2 linked regions of the Tistrella bauzanensis genome follow. The protein of the gene in region 1 interacts with the protein of each later gene in a pairwise test. Links are inferred from orthologs where the notes say so. Each region holds a gene or a part of one and is shown on either strand. Other genes may lie near its edges.

The links.
Region 2: the proteins of mrdA (region 1) and IEW15_RS10990 interact in binary tests that used the Escherichia coli proteins (3 or more experiments, as listed by UniProt). The link is inferred for Tistrella bauzanensis from one-to-one orthologs.

What each region holds. Positions count from the first base shown.
Region 1 is NZ_BMDZ01000017.1:67,035-73,299, reverse strand. Bases 2,005-4,997 are described here. They hold mrdA (penicillin-binding protein 2), read right to left. Parts: upstream 4,516-4,997; coding sequence 2,494-4,515; downstream 2,005-2,493. Other genes in these bases: mreD (rod shape-determining protein MreD), read right to left, coding at 4,592-4,997; rodA (rod shape-determining protein RodA), read right to left, coding at 2,005-2,497. Outside these bases: IEW15_RS09400 (phospholipase D-like domain-containing protein), read left to right, coding at 1-1,051; more of rodA, read right to left, coding at 1,346-2,004; more of mreD, read right to left, coding at 4,998-5,107; rod shape-determining protein MreC, read right to left, coding at 5,253-6,164; IEW15_RS09370 (rod shape-determining protein), read right to left, coding at 6,262-6,265. UniProt on the Escherichia coli protein: Catalyzes cross-linking of the peptidoglycan cell wall. Responsible for the determination of the rod shape of the cell. Is probably required for lateral peptidoglycan synthesis and maintenance of the correct diameter during lateral and centripetal growth.
Region 2 is NZ_BMDZ01000022.1:48,931-55,327, reverse strand. The notes cover bases 1,985-5,109. They hold IEW15_RS10990 (penicillin-binding protein 1A), read right to left. Parts: upstream 4,751-5,109; coding sequence 2,219-4,750; downstream 1,985-2,218. Other genes in these bases: IEW15_RS10985 (N-acetylmuramoyl-L-alanine amidase), read right to left, coding at 4,986-5,109. Outside these bases: IEW15_RS11000 (alpha/beta hydrolase), read right to left, coding at 1-851; more of IEW15_RS10985, read right to left, coding at 5,110-6,263. UniProt on the Escherichia coli protein: Cell wall formation. Synthesis of cross-linked peptidoglycan from the lipid intermediates.

The sequences.
Region 1 (6,265 bases):
TCTGGCGTTCTGCGGCGGAATCGACATGACCGGCGATCGCTGGGACCGGCGCGCCCATGACGATCACGATCCCAACCGGCTGGGCCCCGACGGCCGCCCGCGCGGCCCCTGGCACGATGCCACCAGCGTGCTCGACGGTCCCGCCGCGGCGGCGCTGGCTGAACTGGCGCGCGATCGGTGGCTGGCGGCCACGGGCGAAATCCTGCCGCCGGTCAACGATGGTGTCGACTGCTGGCCAGCCCCGATGCAGCCCGGCTTCCGCAATGTCGACATCGCCATCGCCCGCACGCGGCCGAAGATGGACGGGGTGGAGCCGCAGCACGAGATCGAGGCGCTGTATCTGGATCTGATCGCGCGGGCCCGGCACCTGATCTATGCCGAAAGCCAGTATTTCGCCTCACGCCGCGCGGCGCGCGCCATCGCGGCCCGGCTGGTGGAGGATGACGGGCCCGAAATCATCATCATCAACCCGGTCACCGCCGATGGCTGGCTGGAGCCGGTGGCGATGGACACCGCCCGCGCCCGGCTGATCGAGGCGCTGCGCCGCATCGACCGGCATGGCCGGCTGAAGGTCTATCATCCCCACACCGAAGGCGGCGCACCGATCTATGTCCACGCCAAGATCACCATCGTCGACAACCGCTATCTGCGGATCGGCTCGTCGAACTTCAACAACCGGTCGATGCGGCTGGATACGGAATGCGACGTGGTGATCGACACCGACCTTCCCGCCAATGCCGGGCTTCAGGCCAGCATCGCCGATATCCGCAACGATCTGCTGGCCGAGCATCTGGGCACGACGCCCGAAATGGTCGCCGAACGCCACGACGCCCTGGGCTCGATGATCGCCGCGATCGAGGATCTGCGCGGGCCGGGCCGCAGCCTGCGGCCCTATGAACTGCCTGAGCTTTCGGCCACCGAGATCTGGCTGGCCGATAACGAGATCCTGGACCCGGAAGGCCCTGATGCGATCTTCGAGCCGCTGCACAAACGCGGCCTGTTCCGCAACTGGCGCCTGCCCCGCCGCCTGAGACGGCGGCAGGTGCGGTAAGGCCGGCGTCACGGATCTGCGAAACGCTCGAACCGATATGCAGACCACAGAAAAGGGGTTACGCCATATCCGGCGTAACCCCTTGTTCTAATTTGGTGGGCGCACAAGGGCTCGAACCTTGGACCCGCTGATTAAGAGTCAGCTGCTCTACCAACTGAGCTATGCGCCCGCAGTGCTGCGGTGGGCGGCTTATAGCAAGCGATGGCGGGGCTGCCAAGAGGTTTTCGTGGCGGCTTGCGACGTTTTTTCGACAAGCCGTCGGGCCTGTCCATCCAACGCCCTGATCTGTCGCGACTAATAGCCTTCCAGCCCCGGCTGGCGGCGCAGTTGGACATCGCGATGGGTGTTCACGCAGGCCAGCAGGCCGAAGGCGATCATCAGGGTCAACATTGCCGTGCCGCCATAGGACACCAGCGGCAGCGGCACGCCCACCACCGGGATCAGCCCCATCACCATCGCGATATTGATGAAGTAATACAGGAAGAAGGTCGATCCCACCCCCACCGCCACCAGCCGGCCGAACACCGTGCGGGCGCGCAGCGACACGCTGAGCGCATACATCACCACCGAAATGAATAGGATCAGCAGGGCGATACCGCCGATCAGGCCGAACTCCTCGGCATACATGGTGAAGATGAAATCGGTCTGCTTCTCGGGCAGGAATGACAGATGGCTCTGGGTGCCCTGCATGAAGCCCTTGCCAGTGACGCCCCCCGATCCCAGCGCAATCTTGGATTGGGTGATGTGATACCCGGCCCCCAACGGATCGCGCGACGGATCCATGAAGGTCATCACGCGCTCGCGCTGATATTGATGCAGCATCGTCCAGCCGACCGGCACCATGGCGCCGAACAGCGCCAGCACCACGATAAATTTCCACGCCCGGACACCCGCCGCGAAGAAAATGGCGCCGGCCCCCAGGACAAGCATGCCGGTGGTGCCAAGGTCGGGCTGGCGCAGCACCAGCAGGGCCGGCAGCAACACCATCACCAGCGGTGGCAGCAGGGTCACCGGCCGGCGGATATCCTCGGCGGTGCGGCCATGAAAATACCGGGCCAGCGCCAGCACGATGGCGATCTTCATCACCTCGGACGGCTGAATCTGGAAGAAGCCGAGATCGATCCAACGCTGGGCGCCCATGCCGATATCACCCATGATCTCCACCGCCACCAGCAGCACGAAGGCCAGACCATAGAGCGGATAGGCGAGTTTCAGCCACAGCTTCAGATCGGTCAGCCCGATCACGATCATCAGCGCCGTGCCGATGGCGAAGCGGATCATCTGGGCATTGGCCCAGGGGCTCAGGCTGCCATTGGCCGCCGAATACAGGATCAGGAAGCCGGTGCCGGCCACCAGCGACAGCAGCACCAGCAGGCCCCAGCCAAACGACCGGATACGCTGTGCCAATGTCAGGCGGGCCGGCGCCGTGGCGTCATGCAGGCTCATATCCTGTCTCCCCCGGTGGTCCCGCCACCGGTCCGGCTGGCCACCCGGCCGCCGGGGCTGGCCGGGCGCGTGGCATCAGATGGCGGTGGTGTGGGCGGAGCGCTCCGGCGCCGATCACGCTCGGCGCCAAGCGCTATGGTGGCCCGCAGGATATCGGCCACCACCGGCGCCGCCACGCCGCTGCCGCTGCCGCCATGCTCGATGATGCAGGAACAGGCATAGCGGGGGGCGTGCAGCGGGGCGAAGCCCACGAACAGGGCGTGGTCGCGTTCCAGCCAGGGCACGTCCTCGGATTTATAGCGGCCGCTGTCGCGCTCCGCCCGGGTGATCCGTCGGACCTGCGCGGTGCCGGTCTTGCCGGCGAAGGCATAGGCCGGATCCTCGATCCGGGCCTTGTGCGCCGTGCCGCGGCGATGGTTGATCACCCGCCGCATGCCTTCCAGCACAAGTTCCAGATTGGTGCGGTCGACGCCGATCGCATCCGCCATCTGCAGGCCGCTTTCGGGCATCGGCAGCGGCGTATCGCCGACGCTGCCGTCATCGGCCATCGGCACTGCGGCATTCCACAGGCTCGCCCCTGCCGCGCGGGCATCGTCGATCTCGCGATACAGCCGCGGCACCACCGCCCGTCCGCCATTGGCCAGGCGCGCGGTCATCACCGCCAGTTGCAGCGGCGTGCTCAACACATAACCCTGGCCGATGCCGGCGATCAGGGTCTCGCCCTGCGTCCAGCCACGCCCACGCGCCGCCTGCTTCCAGTCCTTGGTCGGCATGAGGCCCGACTGTTCGCCCGGCAGGCCGATCTGCAGCCGGTGGCCCATGCCAAAACGCTGGCCCATGGCCGCGATCGCATCGATCCCCACCCGGCGGGCGATGTCATAAAAAAACACGTCACAGGACTGGGCGATGGCTTCAACCAGCCCGACCTCGCCATGGCCGCCACGCCGCCAGCAATGAAAGCGGTTGTCACCCATATCCAGATGGCCGGGGCAGAACACGGTGTGATCGCGCGAGATGACGCCCGATTCCAGCGCCGCCAGCGCCACCACCATCTTGAAGGTCGATCCGGGGGGATACTGGCCGCCCATCGCCTTGTTGATCAGCGGCGCCCGCGGGTTCGAGATCAGCTCGGTCCATTGGGCGATCGAAATGCCGCGGTCGAACAGGGTGGGATCGAATGTCGGCACCGAGGCCAGCGCCAGAATGTCGCCGGAATGGATGTCCATCACCACCGCCGCCGCGCTGTCGAAGGCGAGCCGCGCGGTGGCGAAGGTCTGAAGATCGGCATCCAGCGTCAGTTGAACGTCGTCGCCAGCCACGCCCTCGCTGCGGTCCAACTCGCGGATCTCACGGCCGAAGGCGTTCACCTCCACGCGGATATTACCCGCCCGGCCACGCAACCGCAGGTCCGCTGCCCGCTCGATGCCCGATTTGCCGATCCGGAAATCGGGCAGTCCCAGCAGCGGATCGCCATCGAGATCCTTCTCCGACGGTGCGCCGACATAGCCCACGATATGGGCCATGGTCGATCCCATCGGATATTCGCGCGCCAGCCCGACATCGATCATCACGCCGGCCAGATCGGGGCCGTTGACCTCGACCTTGGCGACCTCGTCCCAGGTCAGATTGTCGCGCACCGGCAGGGCCGCAAAGCGGCGACGGCGCTCGGCATCCCGCAGCACCCGGGCCTGCATCTCCTCGGGCAGATCGACCAGTTCCGACAGGCTGGTCAGCACCTGTTGCAGATTGGTTGCCTGTTCGGGCACCACCAGCAGGCGGTAATTCTCGCGGTTCAGGGCCAGCACCCGGCCGTCGCGATCGAAGATCCGGCCGCGCGGCGGCGCCAGCAGGCGCAGGCTGATCCGGTTATCGTCGGCCAACGTGCGATAGCGGGCAGCTTCGGACACCTGCAGATACCACATGCGGGCACCCAGCACGCCGGTCAGCAGCACCTGCGCACCACCCAGAAGCAGGGTGCGGCGGGTGATCAGCCTGTGTCGGTTCTGTTCTTCGCGCATCGGGGCTTCCGCATCATGCCGGGATCACAGGCACGGGCCCAAGGCGGGCCGGCACGCCATGGCGACGTCAGGGATATCAGCGCCGGCGCAGTGCCAGCGCGTGGATCTGGCCCAGCAGCCAGGCTGCCGGCGGATAGGCGGCGACGCTCGCCGCCCACTGGGCGATCGCCGGGGCCGGCGACAGCGCCGTCCAGGCATAGATCATGGTGGTCAGCCAGACGAGGCCGCAGGCAACGAAGGCCACCGCCGCAAACGCCGCCCAGATCAGCAGGAACGATTTGCCGCGGAACACCTTGCGCTGGCTGACCAGCATGCCGCGCACCACCAGCAGCACCAGCGCCGTCTGTCCAAGCGGACCCCAGCCGATGGCGTCCTCGACCAGTCCCAGAATGAACACCGCCCAGTAAGGCAGCCGGTCAGGACGATAGATGCTCCAATACGTCACCGCGATCAAGGCCGCCCAGGGCATCATCGCGGTGCCGCCCAGCCGATACCAGGGGGCAGCGGCCATCAGCACCAGCGCCAGGCTGACCAGAAACGGCACCGCCGCACGCACCCAGTGGTCGAGTTTCTGAAGCAGGGTCTCGTTCATCGCCGCGCGCCCGCCATGCCGCCACGGCGGCAGAGCCCGCCGGTCTCCGCGGCATTGCCGCCACCGAGGGACAATGTCACTCCGACGTCACCTTCATGGGGCCATCGTATTCGTGGAAGCTGGCACGGTCACAGGGACGTCATCCTCAGCGCGCGGAGGTCGGGGCCGGGGTCGGCGGCACAGGCAGGGCCGGAGACGGTTCCGGAACCCTCGCCGGCTCGAATTCGGTGCCGAGCAGGATGCGCACGAAATCGAGCCGCCGCCAATCCACGAACGGCTCGACCCGGGCCATGCCGTCATCGATGGCCATCACCCGGCCGACGGCCAGACCAGGCGGGAACACACCGCCCTCCCCCGATGTCACGACGCGCGCGCCGACCTGCGGCAGGGCATGGGCCGGCAGATAGGCCAGTGCCGGGCGCGACGAATTGTCGCCGGCCAGAATCGCCCGCTGTCCGGTGCCGTCGGCGGTTTCAACCGTCACCGGCACCCGACTGTTCAGGTCCGACAGCAGCAGCAGCCGCGACGAGGTTTCACCCACCTGGATCACCCGCCCGACCAGCCCGGCCGAGGTGACGGCGATGCCGTCACGGGCCATGCCGTCGCGGGCGCCGGCGGAAATCAGCAGGGTGCGCACGAAGGGGCCGCCGGTATCGGCCAGAATGCGAGCCGACAGGAAGCGCTGTTCCGGATCCGGCACCACACCCAACTGGCGCCGGAGCGCGGTGTTCTCGGCCGCCAGCCGCAGGGCAACCTGCTCCCAATGGCGCAGGCGTTCGTTCTGCTCGGTCAGCCGGGTGTTCTCGGCGGCCAGATTGGTCAGGTCGTCGATGCGGTCAGTCAGGCCGGTCAGGCTGGCCACCGGACGCGAGAACAGCTCCAGCGCCGGGGCTGCGGCGTCGGCGATCGTGGTGCGCAGCTGGGTTGCCGGCACGACATCGAAACGGGTCGCGATCATCAACCCCACCGCCCCGATCATCAGCGCACCGAAGGCAAAACGGTGCGCCAGTTGGCGAAGCGGTTGGGCCACGGCGCGGCCATATCCGAAGGGCTTCACGGTCCGATCTCCCCAAAGCAGGGGTTCGTCTCGCTATCAAGCATGACACGAGACCGGCCGATATACCACCGGCCGGTCGCGTGAGCATTCTGAGCGGTCAG
Region 2 (6,397 bases), on another replicon or contig:
TCCGGCCGGACACCCGGCGCGGTATAGGCGGCAATATTGGCCGCACGGTCGACCGGTGCCGGCTTGAAGACGTGGTTGAGCCCGCCCAGGATCTGGACCCGGGTTCCCTGCGGCCGGGCGCCCGCCAGCCGGCGGGCATCGGCCACGGTCACCTGAAGGTCGCGGTCGCCCTGAAGGATCAGCACCGGGCCGCGCAGGCTCTCGATGATCGCCGCCGGGTCGACGCCCAGCCACGAGATCAGATAGGGTTGCACGCTGGCCCGGAACAGCGGCGCCAGATCCAGCGGCACCCCGTCAACCTGCCGCCCGGCGATCAGTTCGGCCAGAATCCGGCGGGCGCGGCTGCGCGTGGCGTCATCCATCGGCGCCTGATCGATCTGCCGCGCCAGCGTGCGCCCGGCAGGCTCTCCGGCCGTCGCCGCCAGGATCACGCCATCGGCTGCCACGCGGCGGGCAGCCAGCAGGGCCAGCAGGCCGCCTTCGCTGTGGCCCATGGTCACGACAGCGGCACCCGCCGCCAGCCTGCGCGCCGCCCGTGTCCAGCGCGCGGCATCGCCCGCCAGCATGTCGAGCGTCATCGCCGCCTCATCCGGGGCGGCGGCAGCGCTGGCGCCCACGCCCCGCTTGTCCACGCGCAAACTGGCGATGCCACGGCCCGCCAGATCCTCGGCCAGCGCGCGCTGCATGTCGGTGCGAAATCCCGGCTGGTTGCCGTCGCGGTCCGTGGGCCCCGACCCGGCCAGCATCAGCACCACGGGCAGGGCGGCGTCGGCACTGGCGGCACAGGGAAATGCAAAGCTGCCAAACAGCTCCGGCGCGTCGGGCGCGGGAGACGCGGTGATCGCAATCACGCGTTCACACATGTCCGCCGCCAGGACGGGGGATGCGTCCTGCGCGCGGCCATGGCCCGAAAACAGCACGGCCGTGGCAGCAAGCGCCGCCACGGCCGTGATGACCGGAAGACCTGCCAGCCTGAGGGGCCGGCACCGCATCAGTCCAGATCACCGACATCGCCGGAACGACCCTCGACGCGGGCGGACAATGCCGCCTGCATGAAGGCATCCAGGTCACCATCCAGCACCGCCTGGGTGTTGCCGGTTTCAACCCCGGTGCGCAGATCCTTCACCATCTGATAGGGATGCAGCACATAGGAGCGGATCTGGTGACCCCAGCCGATATCGCTCTTGGCATCCGCTTCCGCCTGGGCCTTTTCCTCGCGCATGCGGATTTCGCGCTCGTACAGCCGCGCCTTCAGCATGCCCATCGCGGTCGCACGGTTCTTGTGCTGCGACCGGTCCTGCTGGCACTGCACCACGATGCCGGTCGGGACATGGGTGATGCGGATCGCGCTGTCGGTCCGGTTGACGTGCTGGCCACCAGCGCCCGATGCCCGATAGGTATCGATGCGCAGATCCTTGTCGAGGATCTCGATATTGATGGTGTCGTCGATCACCGGATAGACATGCACGGCGGCAAAGCTCGTCTGACGACGGGCCTGGCTGTCGAATGGCGAAATCCGCACCAGACGATGCACGCCGGTCTCGGTCTTCGACCAGCCGAAGGCGTTCTGGCCCTTGATCTGAAGCGTCGCCGACTTGATGCCCGCCTCTTCTCCGTCGGTTTCTTCAACGATCTCGGTCTTGTAGCCATGGCCTTCCGCCCAGCGCGTATACATGCGCAACAGCATCAGGGCCCAATCCTGGCTTTCGGTGCCGCCGGCGCCGGCATGCACCTCCAGATAGGCGTCGTTGCCGTCGACCTCGCCCGAGAGCAGGCTTTCGACCTTCAGGGTCAGAAGATCCTGATGCAGCCGGGCAAGCGAAGCCTGCGCTTCGTCGACCACACTGTCATCTTCTTCCATCTCGCCCAGTTCGGCGAGTTCCAGATCATCGCGGAACGCCTGATCCAGCTTGCGATAGCGCTCCACCGCGCCATCCAGCTGGGTGCGTTCGCGCATCACCTTCTGCGCGCGCGCCGGGTCATCCCAGAGCTTGGGGTCTTCCGAGAGAGCGTTCAGCTCTTCGAGCCGAATAAGCGCGTTCTCCCAGTCAAAGATACCTCCTCAGCAGCCCGAAGGTCTGCTCGATCTCGTCGGCCAGCGACTTGATCTCGGCGCGCATGTGCACGTCCTCCTGTTGATGGGGCAGGCCACGGCCGGAGCCAGGCCGTCAAGATGTTCACGCCATGTCCATGATGCGGTCAGGGCAACCGGCGCCGCTCAGTACAAACCGCCCGGGCCCGGGACGTTGGCACCGCCATAGGGGCTGGGCGGGCGACCGGTCGACGATCCATCGCCGCCAGGTGCCACATCGTTCAGATAGTCATCATAGGCCGCCTCGCCGGCAACCGTGGTCGGCTCGGTGCCGGGTTTGAACGCCTCGGTGATCACCGAGGCGGTGCCGGGACCGGGCAGCAGACCGGTTTTGGCATCGATGCGGACCAGCCTGATACCGCTCGGCGTGCGGAATGGTGTGGCCGGCGCGTTGCTGAGCGCGCCCTTCATGAACTCGATCCAGATCGGCAGTGCCGCAGATGCGCCCTGCTCCTTGTCGCCGAGCGACCGTGGCGTGTCGAAACCGACATAGACGCCCACCACGAGATCGGGGCTGAAGCCCATAAACCAGGCATCGAAGCTGTCATTGGTGGTACCGGTCTTGCCCGCCAGCGGCTTGCCGATCGATGCAGCGCGCCGGCCGGTGCCGCGCTGGATGACGCCTTCCATCACATGCACAAGCTGATAGGCATCGCGCGGGTCCAGCACCTGCTCACGCGCATCGGGCAGGCGCGGTGCCTGCAATCCAGGCTGCCAGGCTGCTACAGAACAAGCCTCGCAAGGACGCTGATCGCGGCGATAGATCGTCTTGCCCTCGCGATCCTGAACCCGTTCGATCAGCGCCGGTTCCACGCGCCTGCCGCCATTCACCACCATGGCATAGGCGGTCGACAGCCGCATCAGCGTGGTCTCGCCGGCGCCGAGCGCCGTCGATAGATAGGCCGGCCAGTCGCCGATGTTCAACCGCCGCGACAGATCGGCGATGGTATCGGCGCCAAGCTCGCGCGCCAGACGCACCGTCATCAGATTGCGCGACTGTTCAACGCCCACCCGCAGGGTCGAGGGTCCATAGAAACGGCCGCTGTAATTCTTCGGCCGCCAGGTCTCTAGCCCTGCCCCCTGCTCCAGCGCCAGGGGCGCGTCCTGCACGATCGATGCCGGCGTCCAGCCATGCTCGAAGGCCGACAGATACACGAACGGCTTGAACGACGATCCCGGCTGGCGCTGCGCCTGGGTCACGCGGTTGAACTCGCTGGCGGCGAAATTGAAGCCGCCGGTCATCGCCAGCACCCGTCCGGTATGCGGGTCCATGGCGACGATCCCGCCTGAGACATCAGGCACCTGGACCAGCTTCAGGGCGGTGGCGGCGGGCTTCGGTGCCGGCGCCTCGCCGTCTTCGGCACGACGTTCGGCTTCGGCCGCGATCTCGGTCGGGTCGTTGGCTGGCGCCACAGCGACGACATCGCCCACCGATACCACCTCGTCGACCGCCCGGACCGCCGGTCCACGCCGGTCGACCGACACGTATTTCCGCGCCCATTTCACCGCGTCGAGATCCAGCGTGCCGGCGGAACCATCGGCGAAAGCCAGCCGCGCGGTGCTTTTCGACGCCTCAACCACCGCCGCATAGCGCCAACCTGGTACCAGCGGGTGGTCGCGGCCCAGATCGGTCAGCTTTTTGGTCATCGCCTCCGCATCGGTGGCATCGACGGTCGACACAGCCCCCCGATAGCCATGACGGCGGTCATAGGACACCAGACCGTCACGCAGCGATTTGTCGGCCAGCGCCTGCATCTTGGGGTCGACCGTGGTCAGAACGCTGAGCCCACCTTCATAGAGCGCATCCGTGCCGAAGCGGTTGGCAAGATCGCGGCGGACCTCTTCGACAAAATAATCGGCGCGTGCCAGATCCTCGCCGCCACGCGGCCGGGTGACCAGCGGCGTGGCCCGGGCAGTCTCGGCATCCTGTGGCGTCAGATAGCCATCCTCGGCCATGCGACCCAGAACCCAGTCCCGCCGGGCCTTGGCGGCGTCGGCGCGGCGGATGGGATGATAATTGTTCGGCGCCTTGGGCAGTGCCGCCAGATAGGCGGCTTCCTCAGGCGTCAACTCGTCCAGCGACTTGTCGAAATATTCCAGCGCAGCAGCGCCCACGCCATAGGCGCCATAGCCCAGATAGATCTCGTTCAGATACAGCTCAAGGATGTGATCCTTACTGAAGGCACGCTCGATCCTGAGCGAGAGCAGCGCCTCCTTGACCTTGCGCTCGATCGAGACCTCGTTGGTCAGCAGGAAATTCTTGGCCACCTGCTGGGTGATCGTCGAGGCGCCGATCGGCCGGCGATCGCTGGCGATGTTATCGATATTGGTGACCGCCGCCCGGAGAATGGCGACCACGTCGATACCGGGGTGCTGATAGAAATTCTGATCCTCGGCGGCGATGAAGGCATTCTTCACCACCTCGGGGATCGCCTCGATCGGCACGAAAACCCGCTTCTCGCGCGCATATTCATCCAGCAACCGGCCATCACCGGCATAGACCCGGGTCACGGTCGCGGGCTGGTAATCGGCCAGTTGGTCGAAATTCGGCAGGTCGCCATCATACATCGTCACGCCGTAATACAGCGCAGCGCCGCCCGCGACCAGAAGCAGGATAAAAGCGGTCAGAAGAACACCGAACAGGCGGATCAGGCTCATGAGCTGCGCATGTCCGCAGGCTTCAGCCGGCGGCTCCCAGATGATTGACGGTCACTGCCGACCGATGATGAACGGCCGGCATGACGATTGGCCGGGAGTGTGGCGACGATGCGCGCCCGCGTCAATCGCAGGCCTGTGTGCCGTGCATTGCAAGGATCGCAGGCATGGCGTCGTCCAGCCGATGCGTGGGTCGCCCTCCGGCCATCTGGCCCCTGACCGCCGCGGGCGCCGCAGATCAGAGCCGGCTCCAGGTCTGCTCGGCCGCGAAGAACTGATCGACGGCAGACACCATGCCGCGCACCAGTCGCGACCGGTGCGACGGATCCTGAAGCACCTTTTCATCCTGCCGGTTCGACAGGAAGCCGGTTTCGATCAGCACCGACGGCATGTCGGGCGCCTTCAGCACCGCAAACCCGGCCGACCGGACCGGCTTGCGCAGCAATTCCGTATGCGGTTGAACCTGACCGATGATATGGCCGGCAAAGCGGGCGGAGAGGTTCATGGTCTCACGCCGCGCAAGATCGATCAGGATCGATGTCACCTCGGCGCTTTCCGTCGACAGGTCGACGCCGGCGATCAGATCGGCCTTGTTCTCGCTGTCGGCCAGTTCGGCGGCAACGCCGTCCGAGGCGCGTTCGGACAGGGTATAGATCGAGAGCCCCCGGGTGCGGGGATTGCCCACCGAGTCCGCATGGATCGAGATGAACAGCTCGGCATCGGCGGCCCGTGCGATCGACACCCGGTCGCGCAGGCGGATGAAAATATCGCGGTCACGTGTCAGTACCGGCTTGTAGCGGCCGGTCTTTTCCAGTTCCACGGCCAGTGCCTTGGCGAAGGCGAGCGTGATCGACTTTTCCTGAACGCCGGAAATGCCGATCGCACCCGGATCGATGCCGCCATGGCCGGCGTCGATGGCGACCACCCGACGGCCGTCGGCGCGCTGACGCGGCTTCACCGCATCGGGCAGCGCCGGCGCGGCGCTCAAGGTCTGCGACGCGGCCGAGGGTGAGGCCGCGGCAACCTTGGTGCCGTCGAAGCGGTCCTCGGGCTCGCCCTTCAGCGTCGCTTTCGCGAAGGCCTGGGGCGTGGTGCGTGACAGGTCGACCACGAAGCGCGGCGGCATGCCGTCCTGGGCCGGCAATACGAACATGGCGTCGATCTGTGACGGCTGGGTCAGATCCAGCACCATGCGATAGACACCGGGCTCGAACAATCCCACCCGATATCGCGCGATCAGGCCTGCGCCGTCATTCTCGCCGCGGTCCAGGATCTGCCAGTCGAGGCCACGGAAATCGATCACCACCCGGTCGGGACCGGAGAGGGTGAAGGCCCGGAAATCCACCCGCCGGTCCAGATCGATCGCCAGGCGGGTCTTATCCGGGTGCAGGCCGAAGCGCAGGCCCGTCGCTCGTGCCACATCGGCGGCACCGGCCTCGGCCACGCCGGTACCCGGCAGGATGACCCCGCTCAGGCACAGCAGCGACAACAGAACCAGCGACATCAGCCTGCGCACGATCCGGCCCATATCCGCGCCGCCACGGCCGGCACAAGGCGGCCGCGCCGGAGAGGCTGCGGGGCGAAGGAGGTGTGTGCAGACGGCAGGCGACGACATGTGACGGCTCCACGAGGCGTCCGGCGGCATATCAC